3 regions of the Myxacorys sp. genome follow, and region 2 is predicted to be linked to each of the others. Evidence: predicted binding sites of a transcription regulator. Region 2 holds the regulator's gene; each other region holds the start of a gene.

Region 1 (8,230 bases), on a different contig from region 2:
GATCTAGATTGAAACCTACATCTTTTCATAAAATCTCAGCTTTTTTGATTTGGCTGTAAGTGATGCGATCGCGACCTCTGTGGGCATTACTGAAGGGTAGGAGACAAGATCCGCGTAGGCGTAAAGTCAGAGCAGTCCGATGGGCAATACTCCAGGTTAGTTTTGCTCATCTTACAGGACAAAACGGTCGGCACACCTCATAAACTGATGCTGAGATAGACATGAGTACAACGTCAGACAATCAGAGCAACTATCCGGCTGACGCAAGGGGCATGCAGTCGCTACCAAAGGAGGCTAAACCGCCTGAGCATGGGGCACAGAGCAATTCTGTCGAAACTGAATTGGAAAACAGTTCTATTTCGCAACGCTCTGACCTTGAACAAAAGGCTCAACCCTCGCAAGAAATTCTCTATCAATTCTTACTAGAGATTGTTAAAAAATGGCCTCCTGAAGAAGTTTTATTAGAGTTTAAGCGGCTCTTTTTCTGTCAGGTTGGCTCGACAAGTTCACACACAGTTCAGGCAGTATACGAGCTTGTTCTTAAGAACGACGAAACGGAGTTTAGAAATACGCTAAAGCGCTGTTGTTACATTCTAGTAAACAACTGGGATGCAGCACGCCATTACAAGTCAATTCAAGACTTGGTTCAACTTTTCACGGCTTCTACGCTTCAACAGCAAACGATTTCTCCAACCTTAAGACGGTTAAAGGCCTGGGTTACCAATTTTAGTCAAAGTAAAGATTACGAGGATTTAAAGTTATTTGCTTCAAGATATGATGAGCAGCAAAATACTCAGAAACGTTGGACAAATCGATATGTATCATATCTATTAGTTCCTCAATTTGTTGATCCACAGAATCCAGTTGAGCAACGAGAAGCAGCAAGAGCATTAGCAAAACGTCTAAAAGAGCGATTTAAGTTTGATTTAGCAATGTATATTGTTAAGTCTCAAACGGCAAGAAGTCCTGAAAAAGTTCCTAAAAATCCTACCGAATTAGGTGAAAATGCTCTGCTCTTAATAAAAACAATTGTTGCCAAGCGAGGACGATTTAGCTATGCTAATTTGGCAAATATTTTTCTTAAACAAACTCAGTACTTAAGCTATCAAGAGTTTAAAAAAAGCCTACAGAAGTACCTAATTTTTTCAACCGAAAAAAGCGCATTTGCAGAAGCATTACAAAGTAGATTGGCAGAGAAACTCAGTGCACTTTATTCAGACTATGATGAAGAATTAATTAATGACGCGTTAATTCTTAGAACGTGCAATCGAATTATTGAATACCTTACCACTGAAAATAAGCAAGACCCATCTTCACTCTTTATTCTTTTGCTTTCTCCAGGCAATCCGATGACCTTGGTGATTTTGCTTCTCAAGCTTATTCTAATTTGTAGAAATTCTCGAAATCACCTTGAAGCAAGGGTTGCGGAACTAATTCGATACTACGAAGACTATCCAGAAGAGGAGTGTCGATGGATTGTCAATTTTCTAGAGATCTTCAATGTGACGTTCACCATCTATGCAGAAAACGTTCATTACAATTTGGTTAAGATGGATGAGTCAGATCCATCAGTTCAGACAGATCTAGCGTTAGATGATTACCGAATTTTTGCACAAACGAAGTCAATTCCTGTTCTAGAAAGTTCTGTTCTAGAAAGTTCTGTTCTAGAAAGTAATAACGAGTGCGAATAAATCGTAAGTTCTTCTAAGGCAGTTATTATTGATGAACTTTATTATTATTGATGAACTTTAAGAGAAACCTAAAACAATCAGTAGCTCAAACGATTCTATTCTGAACTCAACGTAAGAATGCTAAAGTTGCCGTCTTTCGTCGATGATCACGAGTCCTGCTCCAAGGGTTTCGGCTAATGTATTAACTAAACGGTAAAGGGCAACTGTGCTTAGAACTTGGGCAGGTGGGAAATGTTGTCCTAAGATTGCGATCGCAGTTACTTCAAAAATTCCAACTCCTCCAGGCAAACCCGGAATGATGAACCCCATCAGCCACGCCCAGGTAAACGAGCCAACGAGAAGCGGAAACTGGTCTACTCTAGCAGGCGCGATCGCGAGGAACGTAGCGATAAATCCGAGCGATCGTAGGAGCAGAAATCCGACTTCTCCTAATAATGGCAATATAGGGTAGCGTCGAATCCGAGTTGGAGCAGAATTGAGCGAGGTTTTTTTAAGCTTTGCCACTTGTTGGAGCAAGACGTTTAGAACCCGTGGATGCACCACGCTCAGAGTTCCGATCAAAAGGACAACTTGCACAAGGGGCGCAAATCTATGAATATCGAGTTGCGAGAAACTAACCAGCCCCACAGTAGAAGCGGCAGCAACCATCAGCAGAGGCTCTAGCAAGACACTCAACGTCGCAACTTCTACCGCGATGCCCGTTTTCTTAGCCGCCGAAACTCGTCCATAGAAATGCCAGACATTTCCAGGCAAATATTTAGCAAGATTCGTTTTGAGATAAACCTGTACTCCCCACGCACCGCTCACAGGTTGCCTCAGTTCCTGCAAAATCCACGTCCAGACATAGCCAGTGAACATGTGAGCAAATAGTGTAATCCCGGTTGCGATCGCTAAACTCGCCCAGCCAGCTCTTTCAATCCGAATTTGAGCAACTTCTTGCCAATGATTGTGTAATGTTCTTGTTAAGAAATACAACACTGCGCCAATAATTAGCCAGCGTATTCCGGTCTTGAATCGAGGTTGACTGACCCAAGCGAGCCGCGATCGCAGATCTTTCATAGCGTCCCATCAGGTTTGCTCCGATCTAACCTTAAGTCACAAAGGCAACCTTTTACAGCAGGCTATGCCCTCCTCGGGACTCCGCAAACCGAACTTCTCTAAAGCTTGGAAAACCGGTTGCCGCCGTTTCGATGTCGTTAAACTCTGTCCGAAGTTAGAATCTCTCTACCCACCATCCTTCAGAGAATGGAACCTACGTTAGAGGCGTACCTTGTCTCTGGCTTTGTACTGTTGATACGCGAATGACAACTGACGCAAATCAGGTTTCGGCTTCTAGGCTGTTTGAGCCTACTAAGTTGGAGCCAAATTTTCCTTGAAAGGGGAATTTGACCCGTCACTGTCTATGTGGAAGTTTTAAGCCCAATTACTAAGGCTTAAATTAGCAGGAGTAGCGTATGCAAAGACTAGCAGAATTCTTGAAAAAACTAAGAGTAGGACAGTTCTTAGTAACTGTTTTCGCAGGATTTATCTTGCTATTAAACACGGCTTGTAGCAATGAAACTGCTCAGGGCGCACGTCCAAACAATCTGCCTGTTCAGATGGGGGGCAACAACAACCCTCACACCAAGAATGGGGACGGATATACAAATTACAAAATGTCTACTGATCCTAAAGTAAACGGTAAGCCTCAATCGAACTTGCTTTCCGATCGCGTGATTGCAAGTACCTCGATTAAGAGTAACTCTTCAGATTTACTTTATCCGGGAGATCGAACCTCTGAAGCTAGCAATCCAGATATTGGCTACAGAACCCCGAAAAACTTGTCAGATTTGCCAAACGACAAGCAACCTATGCTTGAGCGCAGCAATCCTGATGCAAAAATTTTAGAGCGAGTTAATGAAGCCTTCAAAGATGCCTCTACATTTTTGGAGAAGACGGCAGAGGAAGGTTCCGCTCGTCCTGAAGCAAAGGCAAATCCAGCAATCGGTCAGTAAACCGCTATCACTTGAAATTACACGGAGAATCTTATGAGCAAAATCATGTCTTTCATCAAATCCATTCGTCTGACACAAGTTCTAACCGCCTTTCTGATGGGCGCGGTGTTACTCTTCAACACAGCTTGTAGCGGTCCAGCACAGGCAAAAATGTCTAATTCGGTCAAAACACCTTCTGGCGATGGTGGCCCTAATCCTGCTGGGCAAAACCAGCCCTACGAAGGCGGCATGAACAACTTCACCGATGCAGCCCCTTCGGGAAAAGCGGTTGAGGGCACCGAGGGCCGGGTACAGCAGCTGATTGACAACGCTGATGCTATGAAGGCAAAGAGCCCGAAAGACTACGCGGAGAAGGTTTGGGACAATGGCCGTGGCCCAGAACGGGCGCAAGAGGTGGGAGACAAGCTGAAAGGACGCTTTCTTGATGATGGTAAGGATGAACTCAAAGCCACTGGCGATCGCGTTGTCGGAAGCGGTGAGCGTGCGGTTGAGAAAGCACAGGAATTGGGCGATCGCATCAGCAAGGGTGCTAGCGATGTGAAAGACAATGTAGTGGGCGCAGGAGACACGGTTTCTACTAGCTCAAGACGCACTGGCGAAGGCATTAAGGGCAAGGCAGCAGACTAATTAGTAGGCAGTCTACAGTCCAGTAGGTAGTAATCTACAGTTGACCATTCGTCTGATAGCAAGACATGCTAAGAGACTTGGCAAGGCGATTTCTGTTAGGCAACATGGATTAATGCACAGTCTGTAGAAGTGAATATCCAGGTAGTTAAGCCAGATGTGATATCTGGCTTTTTTCGTGAGCAATTTTAGCGCAGCAACCGACCGTTCGCTTTGGTTAATGATGCTGCACAAATTTTATGTATCTTTTGGGGTAATTGACACACCATTAAAATAGGATTATATTTACAATTAATCCGCCAATAAAGCTGATTTTTCATCCAAGGTTTATATCATCATGATGCAACATCCACAGCATTGAAAGGGTGCAGACGATGTGAGGAACGGTTAGAAAAACTGAATGCAAGCTCGATTTATATTGAGTCTATTTCAGAGCGCTCTTATGCTTGCTAACGATTAGTTCATCGTGAAACCTAACTAAATCTTCACGGAGGAACGAATGAAAGCTCCCAATTTCCTAAATTTGTTCAAGCGTTTTCGCTCAAAGCAACCTCAGAATTCTCTAGAATTTGCAACTCTATCCGTAGCAGTATCGCAATACCGCCTGCGGGACGATATCGGCACCGTGTCAAAGACGATTCACCCTCAGCAGCCGGGTCGCGTGGAGTACCGAGCTACCTGGTGGGATGCCGTCTGCCCCCATGACATCGTATTGCCCGCCGGAACCCAAGTGCGAGTCATCGAAACGATCAACATCACTTTGGTAGTTGAGCCAGTTTCGCTTAATGGTTTGACGAATGCTTCAGACGTAGCCTAATTGTTGTAGGAGAATCTTATGGAAAACCGCAGGTTCACTAGGGGTTCAAATCGAAGGTCTGATTCTACAGGTTGCTTCTGCTCGCAGTGGGTAAAGTCTCGGTGGGCAACGCCTTGCTCTAAGCCGCATCCGCGCGATCGCATTTCCATCCAACACTTGCTGCGCCGTCAGCCTAAGATGACTCGTCAGCAGATCGCACGCTCCTTCGGCGCCTCGTCTATCCTCTTCGTTCAGCTTGCCCAAACCAGCAAAGACGGAGAAGAGGTTCCCAACTCAGATTTTTGTAGTAGGATGATCGAGCCTTAAATCCCCTTTTGCCTGCACTAAGCTAGATTGCCAGCTTGGTGCAGGCTTCATTGTTCTATCGTACTGCTGGAAACAGGGTTCTATCTAAGTTCTAACCCACAAACAAGACTAAGCAAGAGATATAATAATTATGTAGATTCTGTGTAGTTCTGTCTACTAACAGATACAAATTTTGAACTTCAAAGTAGAGTTGTATGGAAGATCAAGGACAGGCATTACACCTAGCAGAATAATTGCTCAATAATGCTCGAATTGATTCTTGTCAGAGTTTGTGCCAAACGCCAGTCGTAGTCAGATCCCCCCTACTGCCCTGGTTTCATGCCTCAAATTCAATGAATCGGGAAATGCCTGGGAACGCATAGTCGAGACGAAAAAGGATAGTTATGGCGGATAACAAAAACGCTTCTGTGGCAAACCATAAAACTAAGCCGCATGTTGCATCCAAGGTCAGAAAGCGTCTAAATCTTGACCTCTCTGAAGAAGCATATACGTTACTTCAAGAACTGGCGGAAGCTGAGGATAAGAACATGGCGGAGGTGCTGCGAACTGGTCTAGCTCTTTACGGCATTGCCCACGAAGAGAAGCTAAAAGGTCGGAGCCTTGGGGTTGTGCAAGACGATCGCGTGATCAAAGAGATCGTCATTACTTAATTTTCAGTACTTACATTTTCAGTATGTTAGACACCTTGTTAGACAATTTCTCAATCTCGTTCAGGCTCATCTTTCTAACTTCAGCTTTCCAGATCCAACCTTTCTAAATCCACTTGTAATTTCAGGACGGTGATTAACTTCAGCGAACCTATCGAGATGGTTAGAGCAATCTAACCCACGGAGTTGATCCTGTGGAATGAGGAGTCACTTTCCTGAAATTACGGATAGGTTGAGGTGTTATGGCTTTGTCCACTGGAGAGTATCTTAATCGGCACAACATTGATGAGATGGCAATTCAAATTGCGCCAATGGCGTCAGCTGAGGCTGATCACCATGCCCATTTAGCCCAGTCCTCGGTTCAATCGACTGAGAACTACCTAAATCGGCGCGGAATTGGAAGAGCGGATTTTGTAGCCGATGAAGCGCGGAGTCGGCTCAGATATGCGTTGAACGATCGCGTGATCGCGCTCTGGTCGTTGATTGTAGCGATGGCGATTAGCGCAAAGCGCAACTCCGCAAGAACCGCGCCGTTTTGGCTGATGGCGTTAGTGTCGTTGCCCGCCTTTGGTATCCGAGAAGCCTATTCAGAACCGATGGAGAATGCGCTTCTGGTGGCGCTAGTGTCTGGTTGTGCAGGACTCTGTTACGTCATCACTCGTAACTTGCTTCCACCCAGCAAAGGAGACTAGCGCCATTTCAAACATACTCGCTACAGACCCACGGGCACGGCACTGCCATGTCCCGACGCGAACCTATCGCATCCACAGGAATAAAATAGGCTGGCAATCTAAAGATCATTTCAGCCTCATTCCTCGTCTTCATCCTCTGGCTCGTCTTCATCACAGGAATCGGTTGGGTCAATCACAATTAGGTCAATCACGATGTCGTTGTGATTGATTTCAATTTGGTGGGCCCATAACCGCTCAAACAACTCTGCGTATTGATTCAACTGAGTGATGCTTTGGTGAATTCTAAAAAGTAAGTTTCTCACGATGTCTGGCTGAAGGCTTTCCTCATTTAATGCCTCGATGCACTGTTGGTAATCTCTAATTTCGTTCACGGCGCGATCGTAATTTTCGTCAAAGTTCACAATTCGCGTCCTAATGGCGCGAATCAGATCTGGTTGTGTCTGGCTATCTAGTTTCTCGGCAGTACGCTCTAACCGCCTGAGCAGATACTTCGATCGTTCTAGTAAATCTTCAAGGCACGACAAGCGATCGTCGAGATCAATTCTTGCTTCTTCGATGGCAACACTGGCTTCGGCCAGTTGACGCAGGGCACCTTGAGCGAAGAGAGATTGCTCTTGCGATCGCGCATAGCCTCGATCATCGCCAATCTGAGCATTTGTCCAATCCGTTTCGCTCGTCCAGAGTGCCCCTAGCAAATTTGCTGATTCTAAATTCGCGTCCTTGAGTCGGGTTCCAGTTAAGTTCGCTGATCGCAGATTCGCCCCTGCTAAGGTAGCTCCACTGAAGTTGCTGTAAATCAGGTAGGCTCGATTTAAATTTGCGCTCGTTAAATTTGCCGATTCTAGGTTGGCATAGAGCAAGTTTGCTCCTCCTAAACGAGCATGGCTTAAATCAGCGCGATGAAGTTGTGCTCCGCTCAGAAAAGCACGGCTGAGATCCGCCTCTTGCAGATTTGCTTCGCTTAGATCAGCGTCATTCAAATTGGTTCGTCGCAGTAGCGCTTGACTCAAATCGGTATAGGTTAGATTCGCTCCTGCTAGTTTTGCTCCGCCAAAATGCACTTCTCTTAAGGTGGCGCGATACAAATTTGCCTCGCTTAAATTGGCACTGTTGAGTCTGGCTTTGGTGAGGTTGGCTCGGCTCAAGTTTACGGCGGTTAAATTTGCTCGACTAAGAGATGCATTGGGCAGATCAGCACCCCTAAGGTCAGCCCCTGCTAAATCAGCGCCCTCTAGTTTAGCTTGGCTCAAATTGGCTTTATGCAATCTGGCAAAGCTGAGATGTGCGCCGTGTAGTTCAGCTTGACTGAGGGTTGCAAAACTCAGATCCGAACTTCTGAGCTTGGCGCGACGTAACCCTGCGTTGCTCAAGTCTGCCCTTCTCAGGTTGGCGCGGCTAAGATACGCACCGTGTAAGGTTGCATTTTGCAAATTCGCATTTTCTAAACAGGCAGATTCTA
Region 2 (8,230 bases):
AAATCTACATCTTTCTACGCCCCGCGTCCTTGCTCCCTAAGGCTGCGTCAAGATAGAGATGAGCGATGAAGCAGCGTTTTAAAGTTTTTCATCGCTCATCCTGTCCAAACCCATCACGCTTAGATTTGTCTTAATTTGACAGACTACTAGTATCTTTGGGGTAGGGCTGGCGAACCCATCGGCGGTGCAGGCGGGAACTGGGCTTGAGGAGGTTGTTCGATGATGAACTCACTGCCAATGACACGGTTGCTGACGTTAGGTTGCAGCAAAACAGAAGTGTTGTAAGGATTTGGCAAATCGGCAGTACGAATCAGGGGATCGCTTGACGTTTGTTGGGTGAGGAGATCGCGGTAGAGGCGATGAATTCGTTCCCCATCGCGGGCAATCAGATTTTCTGGATATCCCGTCACTCCGAGCAAAGATTCAGCCGCTCGCTCAAAATTTCGGTTAGGAAAGGTGTCGTCGCTGCCATAGAAGGCTTTATCTGCCGCGTCAGGAATGACTTCACGCGGGTTGAATACGGGTGCGCGTTGCTCTTGGGCTGCTGCCGCGATCGCCATGAAAGTAGACGCTGTGCTTAGAACTAGCGAGCCAATCAGACTCTTGATCCTCATACCCATAGGGTTATCCTCAATTAAAATGCTCGATATGTAGTAGGTTTAGTTTGCCCTACCAAGAATGAATATGAGTAATGTTGGTGTAACTTTGTTTGATTGGGCACACGCGCCCTTAGCCGAGCTGCGGGAAAAGCTATTAGATTTGTTTTGCGAGGTGGCCTATCGAGAAGGAGACTTTCTGCTCTCGTCAGGTCAGCGCAGCACCTATTACATCAATGGCAAGCAAGTGACGCTGCATCCTCAAGGCGCTCTAGGCGTTGGACGGATTTTATTAACGCTTGTACCAGAAGATGCGATCGCGGTTGCTGGGCTAACGCTCGGAGCCGATCCGATTGTCACCACCACGAGTGTTGTGGCGGCATATGAGGCGCGATCACTCACGGCCCTGATTGTCCGTAAAGAAGCGAAAGGACACGGCACTCAGGCATACATTGAAGGCCCGACATTGCCGCAAGGAAGTCGGGTGGTTGTCTTAGAAGATGTGGTGACGACCGGTCAATCGGCGATGAAAGCGGTTGAACGATTACGCGAGGCGGACTATCAGGTAGATCAAGTAATTTCGCTGGTCGATCGACAACAAGGCGGCGCAGAATTCTATCAGCAGCAAGGACTAACGTTTCAAGCGGTGTTTACGATTGAAGACATGCAGCGACGCTACAAGGAACTATCGCGCTAGGTTCTGAGCTGATAAGCGCCGTCATATAGACGCAGAGGATTTTCAAGCAACGTACTTCCTTTGACAGAGACGGTCAAGGATCGGTAATTGCGCGCTGGGAGGATCGTATTATCATCCTCAATTCTGTACGATAGGGGAACTGATATAAAGATTTGTGACAACTATGAGCGTTAACTTAGAGCAGATTTCGTCACAGTTGGACAGCGAGAGTACCCGCGATCGCATGGTTGCCCTTGCGAACCTGCGGGAAGCAACCGCCGAAGATGCTGTGCCGCTAATCAAAAAAGTTCTTAACGATGAGAGTTTACAAATTCGCTCGATGGCAGTGTTTGCCCTAGGAATCAAACAAACCGATGAATGCTACGACATCTTGGTTGATCTTTTGATCAACGAAAAAGACTATGGAATCCGTGCAGATGCCGCAGGCGCATTGGGCTATCTCGAAGATGGAAGAGCATTTCAGCCCTTGGTGAGAGCCTTTTACGAAGATACAGACTGGTTGGTGCGCTTTAGTGCAGCAGTGGCACTGGGCAACTTGAAAGACCCACAGGCGAGAGATGTGTTGGTGCAAGCGTTAGACAGCGAAGAAATCGTAGTGCAGCAGGCTGCGATCGCAGCACTGGGCGAAATTAAGGCCGTGGATGCGGTTGATCAAATTCTTCGGTTCGCCCAATCTGAAGACTGGCTCGTGCGCCAGCGGTTAGCCGAAGCGTTAGGACAGTTGCCAAGTGAGAAAAGTATTTCGGCGCTGAAGTATTTAGAGAAGGATAACAATACGAACGTGGCGCAATCCGCTATGATTTCGCTGAAAAAGCTGGAACAGTAGGGTTGTAGCGGACAACGGATTTAATAGCGAGCGGTTTAAAATCCTCTGCTACTAAGTCCGTTGCCAACTACTTCTTACCTCTAACTTTCTTAATCTAACTGTATAAACGCACCGCCCCGCTGAACACCGGATTCACTGCCGTAGTTGCTAATTGTCAACGATCGTAAGTGATTGAACAATGGCTGTCCGGCTAATTCGACTAGCTGAATGAACGGAAACTGCCGTTTTAGAACTGGCTGGGCAGTGTCCCGATCGATGTAGAAATAGCCGTTGTTGGGGGTTTGAATGGGCGCGATCGCGCGTTCAAATCTTGGGTTATTCGCTAATCCATTCTTCTTAGCATTCAGAACAGCATTCATCGCTTCGAGAGATGTTGCGAAAACCTCGTACTTGCCAACCGATGTGTGGACTCCAGCAACCTGTGCCTCTACAAAAAGTCCTTTGGAAGGCGTTCCGGTTGCCAGTCGCGTCCAGACGTTAACGGCTTGATCGTCAAGCGGAAGCGAACCTGGAGTGATGCCTTGGGCCTGCGCGACAGCATCGAGATGGGAAATTGCGGCTTGTGCTGAAGGATCTGACTTATCTGCCACAAATACCCAATCTAAGGGCTGATTTTTCCCAGGTTGAGGCACGAGTCCTAGCGCGTACTCTCCTTTTACCCAGCTAAAGATGTCGTTCTTTAGATCAAGATTCCACTGCTTCTCTAAGGACTCGAGGGGTTGGTTAACCATTTGAGCGACAAAATCGTAGTTCTTCGCGGTGTTAGAAAGCCCTGCCCAGAACTGGTCTAGATCAATGCCAGACGCTGAAATTGGACTATTTGCAGGGATATATTGCAAAGCTCCAACAGGTTTAGATAGCTTGGGTTGAGTTGCAGTCTCAGATACCCCAAGCAGAGCGGTTTCGGCAATTAGTCCTTGACGGTTTAATCCTAACGAAATAGCTAGACTCCCGTCTTGAGAAATGTCCTTTCCAGTCAGGGTTTGGATCTGGGGCAAGTTTAGAAAGACAAGTCCAATCCTGCCTTCTTTTAGGGTTGCAATTGCCCGTTGATACTCGGCCGAACTGGCTAAATTTAGTTCAGCCGCTTGCACATTATTAATAGAATCTTTTAGCACTTTTGGGCTGTTGGCAAATAAGACATAGTGATTTCCAACAACCGCCGTGGCAAGAGGATTGGGAGCCGAGCTTTGTGTTTCGTCGCCTTCTACTTTGCTGCTAATTCCTTCTACTTTGCCGCTAATAATCGTTGTGCCCTGATACGCTTCAAACTTTAAGTCTGTTCCAGCAAGGGCGCGTTTTTGCCAAAACAGTTGTAGAAACTCCCGCGATCGCTGTGGATCTTTAGTCATGAGTGCCAGCAAATATCCGCGTTCTTCTCCGTTACCGCCATTGCGATCAACATCCAAGGCAGTAATGGCAGCGGTTACTTCATCGCCGAGCCAAGGCTGCACATCTCGCCTGTAGTCTAAGTCTGTACTTCCTAGAATGCCTTGTTTGAACTGATCTAACTCTGCTCGTGCTTCCCTGCGATCGCCCGGTTTGGCAATGGTTTGACGCAGTGTTTCTAAGCGATCTGGATTGACGAGCAGCGACGCCACTACGGGAGCCTGCCGAGGAATAAACATGGCTGCCGTGGGACTCTCGATCGGACTACCGCGCAACAAACTGATCGGGCTTTGGGCAAAAATGAGAACAAAGCCGAGAGTGCCGACCAGAAAGAGGACACCTGCGATCGCGGCTAGAGCAGTTAAGAACGAACGGAACTTCATGGTTTCAAGAGAACGAGGGTCTGGAGCATCAGATGTAGGATGTGGACGCCAATCCACTCATCACCCATCTAGAAACATTATTTCAGGACGCTGCTTTTCCTGCCATCTATCTGCAAATCTTCTCATGCCTGTTCTAGCGATCGCGGGGGTTACGATAGTAAGGGTGTGAACCTTTAAAGCTTGCAGAGCATTTCCTTGAAATTGCGCTTCGTGCCAATCAAGTAAGCTGTCCCTGAAAGCAAATCTATTACCTGTACGAATAATGTCTCAACAATCCTCCCATCAACCCTTACCCCAAATTTCCGTCGCAGAATTGGCACAAAAGTTAGCAGAGCCGGGCAACCCCGTGCAACTTGTAGATGTGCGAGAACCGTGGGAAGTCGAAACGGCCCAACTCAATGGCTTTATGAACCTTCCTTTAAGCGACTACGAGGAGTGGTCTGGAGATATTCATGCACGGCTGGATTCAGAGAAGGAAACGCTAGTGCTGTGTCATCACGGCATTCGCTCCGCACAGATGTGCCAGTGGCTAATCCTACAGGGCTTTACGAATGTGAAAAATATTGCAGGAGGAATTGCGGAATACTCAAACAGAGTTGATTCAAGCGTGCCAAAGTATTGATGTCCCATCCTCTAGAAATTTCAAGATAAAATTAAGAATCTGCTATCTTAATATTCAATTCATTAATGATTGCTGGCTTCTTAAACATCGAAACCTTATTCAACGTGTTCAACCTACCGTGTGTTGAAAAAATACTTGGTGTTGGAAAATGACCATAAAGGCTAATCTCACAGCTCGTCAGCAGCAAGTTCTTTGGGCAACCATACGACACTACATTGCAACAGCAGAACCCGTTGGCTCGGAAGCATTGGTGAAGGAATATAACTTAAGTGTTAGTTCAGCGACGATTCGCAATGCGATGGGCAATTTGGAAAAAGCAGGGCTGCTTTACCAACCGCACGTTTCGGCAGGCCGGGTTCCATCCGATTCTGGGTATCGAATCTATGTCGATCAGCTGATTCAGCCTTCGACAGAGGTGACAATTCAGATCGAGCAGTTGTTTAGCGATCGCCTCAATTGGGAGAAGTGGAGTTTTGAAGCGCTGCTCAAAGGCGCGGCTCAGATTCTCTCGACCCTAAGCGGCTACATTGTGCTGATGACGATGCCGCTTACCAGTTCAACTCAGTTACGTCACGTGCAGCTCGTCCAAGTTGATTCGCGGCGAGCCATGCTAATTGTGGTGACAAACACATATGAAACGCAGTCGGTGTTACTAGACTTGCCAAAAGCCGCAGACGGCTCCGATTGGGAAGCTGACCTCATCGATCGAGAGCTGCAAATTCTGTCTAATTTTCTAAACGATCAACTCCGCGGGCGATCGCTAGCAGAACTAAGGCTGCTCGATTGGAGTGAGTTGGGGCGAGAGTTCGATCGTTACAGCAACATTTTGACCTCGCTGCTCAAAGATCTGTCGCAACAGTTCGCACACTCGTCTGTGCCAACGCAACTACTCATCAGTGGCGTGTCGGAAGTGCTACGACAACCCGAATTTTCGGAGCTAGAGCAGGTGAAAACGCTGTTGCATCTGCTCGAAGCAGAACAGCATCAACTGGTTCCGCTAATTTTTGATCAGCTTGAATCCGATACGCCGAGCCGACGAGTCTCCATTCGGATTGGCGCTGAGAATCCGTTAGAGCCAATTCGCACCTGTACGCTGATTTCCTCGACGTATCATCGCGGGTCGGTTCCGGTAGGCAGTGTGGGGGTGCTAGGTCCAACCCGGATGCTGTATGAAGATACGATCGCGCTTGTTGAGGCAACGGCAGATTATCTGTCAGAGGCACTGAGCTAGATCAAAATCTAACCATTTCAAGCGTCAGCAATTCAAGTTGATCTGTCAGTACTGGGCATTGAGCGCTGAAATTACTGTCATTTAAATAACAATTTTAGAGCTAAAACCTTTCAACTTTTTCTTCATCCTTCTCCCCAAAGTTAGAGTCTTAATCTAATCTTCCAAGTTATTTTCTAGGGGATCGAGCTACCGTGAGAAGAACCCTCGCTCAGAGCGATTCTTTCAGAATCACCAGCGATCGCAGAGTTAGCAGAGAATCTTATGACACAGAGCTTTGGCGTAATTGGTTTAGCCGTAATGGGAGAAAACCTAGCGCTTAACGTCGAGCGCAACGGGTTCCCAGTTGCAGTATATAATCGTTCCCGTGAAAAGACCGATGCATTCATGGAGAACCGGGCAGGCGGCAAGAATGTAAAGGCAGCCTACACAATCGAAGAGTTCGTTGCTTCGTTGGAGCGCCCGCGCAAAATTCTCATCATGGTCAAAGCAGGTACACCTGTAGATGCTGTGATTGAACAGCTCAAGCCGCTTCTTGATGAAGGCGACATTATGATCGATGGCGGTAACTCCCTCTTTAGTGATACCGCTCGCCGTGCCCATGAGCTTGAAGCTGCCAAATTCACCTTTATCGGCATGGGAGTGAGCGGCGGTGAAGAAGGTGCACTCAACGGACCTAGCCTGATGCCAGGAGGCACAAAGTCCGCTTACGACTATCTTGAGCCGATTCTCACCAAGATTGCAGCGCAGGTAGAAGATGGCCCTTGCGTAACCTATATTGGGCCAGGGGGCGCAGGGCACTACGTCAAAATGGTGCATAACGGGATTGAGTACGGCGATATGGAACTGATCGCCGAAGCCTACGATCTCCTGAAGAATGTCGCAGGACTCGATCACAACGAATTACACGATGTGTTTACTGAATGGAATAACACCTCCGAACTCAATTCCTACCTGATCGAAATCACGGCAGACATTTTTAAGAAGATTGATCCCGATACCGGAATGCCGCTTGTTGAGCTGATCCTCGATGCTGCTGGACAGAAAGGCACAGGGCGCTGGACGGTGACAGATGCGCTAGAACAAGGCGTACCGATTCCAACCATTATTGCCGCTGTCAATGCGCGCATTATGTCCTCTTACAAAACAGAGCGCATGGATGCCGCGCAACAGTTGAGCGCTCCTAGCTCAACCTTTAGTGGTGACAAGAAAGAATTCATCAACATGGTACGAGACGCTCTTTATTGCTCTAAAATCTGCTCCTACGCCCAAGGAATGGCATTGCTGAGCAAGGCGTCCAAGACCTATGGCTATGAGTTGAACTTGAGCGAATGTGCTCGTATTTGGAAAGGCGGCTGTATTATCCGGGCTGGCTTTTTGGGTAAGATTCAAAGCGCCTTTATCGAGAATCCTGATCTCCCGAACCTGTTGCTTGCGCCCGAATTCAAGCAAACTATCCTCGATCGCCAATTGGCATGGCGTCAAATCATTGCTCATGCAGCCACATCTGGGATCGCTGTTCCGGCCTTCAGCGCTTCGCTAGATTACTTCGATAGCTATCGCCGCGATCGCTTGCCGCTCAACCTGACGCAAGCCCAACGCGACTATTTTGGCGCACACACATACCTCCGCACTGACAAAGACGGTGTTTTCCACACCGAGTGGACAGATCTCAACGAAGAGTCGATGACCAAAGTTTCGACGCCTGAAAAATTGGCAGCCGATCAGCCGCGTCCCACCCGTGAAGAAGTTGAAATTCAAGAGGTGCAAACAAAATAAACGGGCAATCTCTGAAATCAGGACATAATGAGAGCAGAGTTCAGTCAGATCTCGTTCTGGCTACTTTACTGATTTAGATTAGGAACGCGCAAAAAATAGGGGTGTCTATCTGGACACCCCTTTGATTGTTTAAAGGAATTTTTTCTATTTCTTATGGAGCGTGATGACGAGCTACCGCACCCAACTGACGCAGTTTCGGTCGTACCTTGATGGGCGTCACTTCTAACGGCTGCCTCTGACTAGGCGGCAAGCCTCGGCCCTCTTGTAAACGCTGCAAGCCCTCTAAAATGGCATCCCGAACGATCGCATCGTCTTCGCGAGTGAGCATCACTCGCAGATAGTCTGCCGTTTGGTGGCGTTGGGCGCGAGTTTCTTGATGCTCGATGTGTTGAGTTAACTGGCGTACAGCAATCAACCGCTTAAGCGGTGAATCATGAGATAAATCCGACAGCGTTTGAGCAAAGCTAGAGTCGGCAGAACGCTGCTTTTGCCCAGCCATCTGCCACACCAGCAGACCAAGCATTCCCATCGTTGCTGTGCCCTGAAAAATCATTGCTGTGGCCATCCAGTGGTGTTCTGCCTCTAGCCAGACTGACACGGCTAAATAGGTGCCAAACATAGCGGCTCCGCCACTTGCCGCCGCGATCACAAACGACTGATTCCAACCTTTTAGAAGCGGCGTTAGTCCCTTCCAGGGTTGCCATTTAGAG
Region 3 (8,230 bases), on a different contig from region 2:
CCTAACCAAAGTTGTAGCTTCGCTTGTTGCAGAAATGCTTCCCTGCTGAACTCCACCAACATATGCCTTGATTGCGTTCGTGATAGGCTGTGCTTGATTCGTTACAAGCGTAGCAACGGTCGCAGATGTGCCTGCTCCAGATTTACCACCACCTGAAATCGTGTATTTGTAGTTGGTGGTCTCAGTCGCAACACCAAGACCGAGCTTACCGAAGTCTTCAGCACTCGAACTAGCAAAAGCGCCTTTCTCCATGTACAGCGCTTGCTGAGCGCGGTTCATTGAACCGACTGTTGTTTTTGCTTCAGATTGCTTTGCTTTGTTAGCTTGGTTCAAGAACGCAGGCAGAGCAATAGCCGACAAAATACCGATGATGATGATAACGACCAACAGTTCGATCAGGGTAAAACCACCGTCTTTCTTCTTGAGGTTTAGGTGTTGTAGAAACTTTGCAGTTAGTTCAGATTTCATTGAAATTTCTCCTTAAAAGGTGCGGATGTGTTGAACTTCTAACGCCTGAACATAACTTGCCCACAGCGATCGCATTTCATATCACTTGCCGCTAAGAAACTTTCCTGATTTCTGGAAGGTCTACTACGTGAGGTCTGCAAAGCGCTCTTCTAGCGATCGCAGATCTTTGGTTTCAGTTTACGATTACAAGCTTCAATAAAAAGCCGCGATCGCACCCGGTTAAAGATGCGATCGCGGCTTCAAAACTCAGTGATTCAATTAGTAATCGAAATCGCCGCCACCCATACCAGCGCCACCCGCAGGAGCGCCATCTTTCGGTTCAGGCTTGTCAACCACAATACATTCTGTGGTTAGCACCATTGCCGCGATCGAAGCAGCGTTTTGCAGAGCAGAACGAGTCACCTTCGCCGGATCAACAATGCCTGCTTCAAACATGTCAACGAACTCACCGATCGCCGCGTTGTAGCCCACGTTGAAATCTTTCTCTTTCACGCGCTCGGCAATTACCGCACCGTTTTGACCTGCGTTCTCAGCAATCCGCTTCAGGGGAGAAGTCAACGCACGAGCCACAATCTGAGCGCCGATTAGTTCTTCGCCGCTGAGGTTGCTCGATGCCCAGCTTTCGAGGTCAGGAGCCAAGTGAGCCAAGGTCGTACCACCACCCGGAACGATACCTTCTTCAACGGCTGCCTTGGTAGCGTTAATCGCATCTTCCAGACGGAGTTTGCGATCCTTCATCTCGGTTTCGGTAGCTGCACCCACTTTCACCACTGCAACACCACCTGCAAGCTTCGCGAGACGCTCTTGCAGCTTCTCTTTGTCGTAGGAAGATTCGGTTTCTTCCATTTGACGACGGATCTGCTCAACGCGAGCTTTCACCTGCGCTTCGTTACCTTCAGCCACAATCGTAGTGGTGTCTTTGGTGATGGTGATACGACGCGCTTTGCCCAACATATCGAGCTTCGTAGCATCAAGTTTTAGACCTGCATCTTCGGTGATCAAGGTTCCACCTGTCAGCACAGCGATATCTTCGAGCATGGCTTTTCTGCGATCGCCGAATCCAGGAGCCTTCACCGCTGCCACGTTTAATACGCCGCGTAAACGGTTGACCACTAGAGTTGCCAAAGCTTCTTTCTCAATATCTTCCGCGATGATGATCAGCGGACGACCTGCACGCGCTACTTGCTCTAGAACTGGAACAAGATCTTGCACCAAGTTAATCTTCTTATCGGTGATCAGGATGAACGGCTCTTCCATCACCGCTTCCATCCGCTCGGTATCGGTTGCGAAGTAGGGAGAAATGTAGCCTTTATCAAAGCGCATTCCTTCGGTGACTTCCAGTTCGGTCGTCATCGACTTGCCTTCTTCGAGGGAGATAACGCCCTCTTTACCGACTTTATCCATTGCCGCCGCGATCATCTGACCGACTTCATCATCGTTTCCAGCCGAGATCGACGCCACTTGGGCGATCGACTTAGAATCTTCGACGGGACGAGCGTGAGCCGCAATCTTCTCAACCAAGAAGCTTGTCGCCTTGTCCATGCCGCGCTTCAGCAAGATGGCGTTCGCACCTGCTGCCACGTTCCGCATTCCTTCTTTCACGATCGCATGCGCCAAAACCGTAGCAGTCGTGGTTCCATCTCCGGCAGCGTCGTTCGTTTTAGATGCGGCTTGACGAATTAGCGCAACGCCTGTGTTCTCAACATTGTCTTCGAGTTCAATTTCTTTCGCGATCGTCACACCATCGTTCACAATTTGAGGTGCGCCGAACTTCTTTTCTAGCACCACGTTGCGACCCTTAGGACCAAGAGTAACGGCAACAGCCTCCGCTAGAATGTCCATACCACGCTCAAGAGCGCGACGAGCATTTTCGTTGTAAATAATGCGCTTAGCCATAAAACCTGCCAGTTGTAGATTGAGGGTTTGAGAAGAATTCAGGAGAGAGTCGTCCTCACCCTAGCCCTCAAGGAGAGGGAACAAGGTGTTTGAATCGGCTCCCCTCTCTTTAGCCGAGAGGGGTTGGGGGTGAGGCCAGTGAGCTGCTCAACTAAGAGTGAGCAGTGAAAATCTTAGACTCACAAATCCAAAACTAGGAAACGATCGCTAAAATATCTTTTTCCGACAACAAAACATACTCTTCAGTACCGAGTTTGATGTCTGTGCCAGCGTACTTCGAGTAAAGAACTTTGTCGCCTTCTTTGACTTCAACTTCGCTACGAGAACCATCGTCGTTGCGCTTACCAGGTCCAACGGCGACGATTTCACCAACTTGAGGCTTTTCTTTCGCATTGTCAGGCAGAAGAATTCCGCCTGCGGTTTTTTCTTCTGCTGCACTGACTTTCACAAACACGCGATCGCCCAACGGCTTCACAGTGGATACGCTCAGAGATACGGCTGCCATTACAAATTCTCCAAACTACTTGAACACAATTAATACTTACCGAGGATTCTGGTCGGAAAGGCAAACTCGACTTGCCTGAATTAGCAGCAGTCCAACCTATCCAACAGGTAGCTCTGGTAACTTACCGTTTACCAGTCTACTGTGATTAGGAGCATTAAGTTAGCACTCTCTACTCCTGAGTGCTAATTTATCGGAGCTTGGGGTCAGGTGCAACTTGTCAGGCTGTACGGGTTCCCGAACTGAGAGGACGAGAAGGCTTGCCTAGTGGGACTATCGGAGCTTAGCGACTAATTGATCTAACAAGGCATCGCCTTCTCTAGCCAAGTAATCTTCAGCAACTCGAATTAGAGCATTGAGATGAACATCATCTGAGCGATCGAGATCGTCAAAGGCAGGAGGCAGTTTCGTTTGGAAGCGAAAGTAATTTGTAGTGGACAGTAATTGGCGAGAAATATAATCGACAGCATCCGCCGACCCATCAAATAGAACATTAATAATTGGCAACACCCAGCCGATCGCGCCCCAGGTTTGAGATTCGTAGCGGCTAATCGGTCGGGCAACATCGCCTGTGCCAAACGAGGCAACGATAAAGCTGTTTAAGCCTCTCAAATTATCTCCGGCAAGCTCTGAATCTTGCTGCTCTTGGAAAATTCTCGCTCCCTCTGCGATCGCACATGCCGCCGGATTGTTCGCTACTACACCGCCATCAATCAGCGGTACCCGTTGACCTTCAATGTCTGTAATGTGGGCAGGAAAATACACGGGAGCCGATGCCGAAGCTTTGCAGATCTCCCAAATTGGGATTCTGTTGTATTTTTCCGCTCTGCCTTTGATGGTCTTAAATACTAAGGCTTCGCGAGTTTGGAGGTTATAGCTGGTAATTAGGGTTGGCACGTTCAGATCGCCAAACCTGCGATCGCCAAAAACATCTCGCAAAACTCGCTCTAAGCCTTTACCGTCATAGCGAGGTCTAAAAAATTGTCTGAGAAATCGCCAGAGCCGATTGAGCCACCACGCTCTCGGAACCGGAAAGATCCCTCCAGCACGAGTTCGGTATAACTCAACGATCGCGGTGGCAGGGATGCCTGAAGCTAAGGCGCAGGCGATCAGCGCTCCGGTTGATGTACCAGCGATCAGATCAAAGTGTTCGGCAATGGGCCGCCCTAGTTTCTGCTCAAGGCGTTGTAGCCAGATCGCCGTAATTAGTCCACGAACACCGCCACCCGATAAGCATAAGATCTTGTAGCTCATAGTCACTCCTCCAATTAGCATCTTTGCCCATATTCATCCTTGGAGTGTGAAGGATTTGCCGTCAAGTTGGCGATGAACTACAGACTTATTTTGCTCTCAACTCAGCCGCTGACTGAGCGATCGTACCCAGTTTCAAGCCTGGCGGATAGGTGCCGTCCTCTTTGATCTGCTTAATGATGGTGTCAGAAATCCGTAAGTTCATCTTCTGCCCTAACGCCCGAACGATGTCACCGCGATCGATCACGCCAGCAACTGCTTCCGCAGGAGACAGCACGGTGATCTGAGATAAATTCTTATCGTCGAGTAACTGAATCACTTCTACAATGGGCGTTGATTCCTGAACCGTGGGCACGTCGCTTAATGACTTGAGAATGCTACTCAGCGTTTTGGTTTCCCACTCACTACGCTCGATCAGTTGCAATCCATCAACATCGACCATGCCCCGATAGCGACCATTTGATGCCGCATAGTAAACGGGGGCACGAGTTCCTGACAGTAAGTGATCATCGGCAAATCGGCGTAGGGTCATATTTGCATCAACCACTCGAAACTCGCGGGTCATCGCGTCTTCAGACTTAATCTTGAGCAGCGCTTCTTGCAAATCGGTAAGGCGACTGTAGGTTGCTGCATTTTGAACCACAAACCAGCCGATCAGCGCAATCCACAAACCACCAATATAGGGCAACCCAAGCGCACTTGAAACGCCAAATGTATCTGCCAATCCCCAAGCGATCGCAATGAATCCCAACATCCGTCCTGAACTCGCTGCCCAGCGAATGCCTTGAATTTGGCTACCTGTTGCTTTCCAAACAATCGATTTGAGAACCTGACCGCCATCAAGCGGCAGTCCTGGGATCAGATTAAACAACGTCAAAACTAAGTTGATTCCCGCTAGGCGAGTGAAAAGAACGCGCAGGGGAGCATCAACGCCAGGGGTAAGAAATCCGATTAAGCCAAAGATCAGGAATAAGCTAAAGCTAACGGCAGGGCCTGCGATCGCAACTTGAAATGCTTTTCCCGGTGTCTTCGGTTCTTGCTCGATCGCTGCAATGCCACCAAAGAAGAACAGCGTAATCGACTGAACCTGAATTCCTTGAAGTTTTGCAACGAGACTATGACCTAACTCGTGCAGCAGCACCGATAGAAACAACAGCAGTGCTGTTGCTAGTCCCATTCCCCAAGCCGTTTGAGCGCCCCACTCTTGAGCATAGTTGGCTTGAAACTCAGCTCCCGCGCTCAGAGTCACTAGAGCGACGACAAAGAACCAGGACGGATCGATCCGTAACGGAATGCCAAATAATGACCCGACTCGCCAACCTGATTGCATGACTCTTTCCTAAAGCATCTTCTTCCAGGATAGACGAGACAGCCGGGATGGGGCATGAGGGATGAGGGATGAAAACCGACTCTTGATTAATTTATTTCTAATGGGGGAGCGGGTTGAGCAGCCCTCATCCAAGGCAACTATAGGACGCCTGCGTTGGTTAAGCCTAAAATCATGCCTGCACCCAACACATGCCCAAAGCTCATTGTGGCGAGCAGTTCAGGTAATCCAAATCCCTCAAACAGAGCCGGTTTAGAACCTGGGAGTTGCGGTCCGACGCCGCGATTTTTGATCGCAAACCGACCGATCGCAACTGCAAACAAACAACAAAGTGTCATTACAAGCCCGATCGCAGGCGACCATTCAGCAGTGCGCGGCGCAACGGATGCAGCAGCAAGTAAGGTTGAGTGAAGCACAGTATTTCTCCTTGCAAATCTATGATCAACCTGGATTATAGGGATATTAGGTTTACGCTTTTGCAAGGGAACGCAACTTTGTTTTAAGAGTTAACACAATAGTTTATACTTCGATACAAACGATAGAGCGTAAGCAATTTCTAATCGTTTTCAGATCTACTGTTTTTTAGATTTACGTTTGGATTAACACATCGCCTGGTTTTGCAGTTAACTCTCTATTATGTTTGATATTGAACGCCTTGAATCGCTAAGAATTCGTTCTATTACTTCTAGCAAATAGATTGAGCCTTTATAGTAATACTTTATAGAAATCCGAGTTTATTCGATTGCTATGACTCCGTTTTCAACCAGCCTTCTCTGAGTTGAATCTATCAGTTGTTGAATTTATGTCTGAAGGAATTTAGGCCTGATTGCATCTAATTTAAGACGCCGCATCGAGAACTGTCTCACACGCTGTAATCAATTGCAGCCAACATTTGAGCGATCGCTATGAGAAATTTTGCCGCGCTATACAATAGAGAGTGAAGTGAAACAAAGGATAACGGTTGTGACAGACGCGGCAACATCTCAATCGAACGAAACAGTAGAACTTGCGCCAAATTATGCAATTCCGCTGGTGCTGGTTTTGGTTGGTCTCCCCTTTGTTTTTGTGAATCTGTGGGTCGGTGCTGCGATCGCACTGTTTGGCACATTCTTATTATTTCAAGCTGTCTCGCTTCGCTTGCGATTCACCCCTACTGATTTAGATATCTATCGAGGCGAGACGCGAATTCGGCGCTTTCCCTACCAAGAGTGGCAAAACTGGGAGATCTTCTGGTCACCTGTGCCCATTTTGTTTTATTTTCGAGAAGTTAAAAGTATTCATTTCTTACCAATCATTTTTGACCCTAAAATGTTACGGACTTGCCTAGAGCAACGCTATCCAAAACCGTAATTCCATTCTGTGCCCTGTACCCCACTCTCTAGTTCATGAATTCTGACGAGTTGCCGACTGTTCAATCTGCCCAAGATCCTCCCGCAATGGATGACGCTCCTGTACAACTGGAGACGACTGCCGAAACCAACGGAAATAGTGACGTGAGTGAGGCGACCAAAGCTCTACTAAGTCAACGCATTCTAGAGCTTCAGCAGCAAGAGCACGATCTCAAGCAGGAAATTAACGCGCTGATGGCAACGCGTGCCGATTTACAGACTCAAACGATGGAGGCACAAGTCTCTTTGGGGCGGTTTGTGCAGCAAAATTTGAGCGATTTAGAGCAACGCAGACAGACGTTGCAATTGGCGATCGAACAACTCGAACGGCGTCAGGATCGAATTCGTAACGAGATGAGAACGACCTTTGCGGGCGCATCTCAAGACATTGCAATTCGGGTGCAGAGCTTCAAGGATTACCTCGTCGGCAGTCTGCAAGATCTTGCGATCGCCGCAGATCAACTAGAGTTACAAAAACCGATTAACCCAGAGCGCAACGCCGTAGACGCCTTACCTGTTCCTGCTACCCGCACTCCTCGCAACGCAGAAAAGATTACCCCGTCAGAGGCTCCTGGGCAAAAACCAACTCCTAAATTTGCAGAAGAGAAATTTCAGGACGAAGGACGCCAAATTCGCAGCGTCATTGATCAATTCCGCAATCAGCCCGACTACTACGGCCCTGTTTGGAAACTGCGCCGTACCTTTGAGCCGGTCCATGCAGAGCGGGTATCAAACTGGTTCTTCAGTCAAGGTGGAAGAGGCGCGATCCGCACGATGGGGTCTCGCTTGCAAAATATTCTCATTGCCTCCGCCGCGATCTCTATCCTCTACAATCTCTACGACGATCGCCTGAGAACTCTCATTCTTGCCAATACGCCAGAGCGGTTGGGCGAATGGCGAAGGGGCTTGCAGGATTGCTTGGGCGTAACCCGCAGTGACTTTGGCAGCGATCGCGGCATCAGCATGTTTGAAACCCCCGAACAACTCGCCCTCAAAGCCGAACGATTAGAAAAAGACGGATTTTTGCCATTCATTGTGATTGACGAAACCGAAGAAGCGGTCAGTCTAGCGTTGCTGCAATTTCCGCTGTGGTTGGCGTTTGCGCCCAGCCCGCAGCAGCTAATTCAGCAGCAATCGTATTTGTATTAGGAATGAGGGATAGAGAAAAAGCTTGTTCAAGATTTGAGCTTCTTGGGCTGAAAAATTCAGCTAAGACTTACAATGAATCCGTAATTAGCTAACGCTGGCTTTTTTCATCCCTCATTCCTCATCCCTCCCCATGCTGCCCTGGTTCATCAACAACGGACTTCTGCTCATTCTCGCCTACCTACTCGGCTCGATTCCCACTGGCTATTTAGCGGGTCGAATGCTGAAAGGAATTGATATTCGTCAAGAAGG

Evidence for each region. Region 2 encodes HrcA, which represses chaperone genes, less so after heat shock. Its sites were predicted from a motif close to ANTTAGCACTCNNNANTNNNGAGTGCTAANT; they were not measured.
Region 1: the regulator HrcA is predicted to act here: its motif matches at 2,971-3,001, upstream of AC5I6P_RS11725 (lysylphosphatidylglycerol synthase domain-containing protein).
Region 3: the regulator HrcA is predicted to act here: its motif matches at 3,027-3,057, upstream of groES (co-chaperone GroES).

What each region holds. Positions count from the first base shown of each region.
Region 1 covers NZ_JCACCM010000097.1:59,020-67,249, reverse strand. The annotation lists gene AC5I6P_RS11730 (Sll1247 family protein) at 273-1,691, shown strand; gene AC5I6P_RS11725 (lysylphosphatidylglycerol synthase domain-containing protein) at 1,812-2,750, opposite strand; gene AC5I6P_RS11720 (DUF6658 family protein) at 3,146-3,685, shown strand; gene AC5I6P_RS11715 (DUF6658 family protein) at 3,719-4,312, shown strand; gene AC5I6P_RS11710 (NfeD family protein) at 4,809-5,126, shown strand; gene AC5I6P_RS11705 (hypothetical protein) at 5,145-5,432, shown strand; gene AC5I6P_RS11700 (hypothetical protein) at 5,816-6,082, shown strand; gene AC5I6P_RS11695 (hypothetical protein) at 6,322-6,771, shown strand; gene AC5I6P_RS11690 (pentapeptide repeat-containing protein) at 6,888-8,230, opposite strand, start outside.
Region 2 covers NZ_JCACCM010000116.1:112,310-120,539, reverse strand. The annotation lists gene AC5I6P_RS15505 (hypothetical protein) at 147-620, opposite strand; gene pyrE (orotate phosphoribosyltransferase) at 685-1,293, shown strand; gene AC5I6P_RS15495 (HEAT repeat domain-containing protein) at 1,457-2,119, shown strand; gene AC5I6P_RS15490 (DUF3352 domain-containing protein) at 2,209-3,891, opposite strand; gene AC5I6P_RS15485 (rhodanese-like domain-containing protein) at 4,154-4,513, shown strand; gene hrcA (heat-inducible transcriptional repressor HrcA) at 4,662-5,744, shown strand; gene gnd (decarboxylating NADP(+)-dependent phosphogluconate dehydrogenase) at 6,006-7,520, shown strand; gene AC5I6P_RS15470 (hypothetical protein) at 7,672-8,230, opposite strand, start outside.
Region 3 covers NZ_JCACCM010000127.1:71,560-79,789, forward strand. The annotation lists gene AC5I6P_RS17645 (type IV pilin-like G/H family protein) at 1-468, opposite strand, end outside; gene groL (chaperonin GroEL) at 727-2,364, opposite strand; gene groES (co-chaperone GroES) at 2,558-2,869, opposite strand; gene AC5I6P_RS17660 (CBASS cGAMP-activated phospholipase) at 3,140-4,120, opposite strand; gene AC5I6P_RS17665 (site-2 protease family protein) at 4,206-5,447, opposite strand; gene psaK (photosystem I reaction center subunit PsaK) at 5,585-5,860, opposite strand; gene AC5I6P_RS17675 (DUF3119 family protein) at 6,408-6,794, shown strand; gene AC5I6P_RS17680 (DUF3086 domain-containing protein) at 6,830-7,981, shown strand; gene plsY (glycerol-3-phosphate 1-O-acyltransferase PlsY) at 8,112-8,230, shown strand, end outside.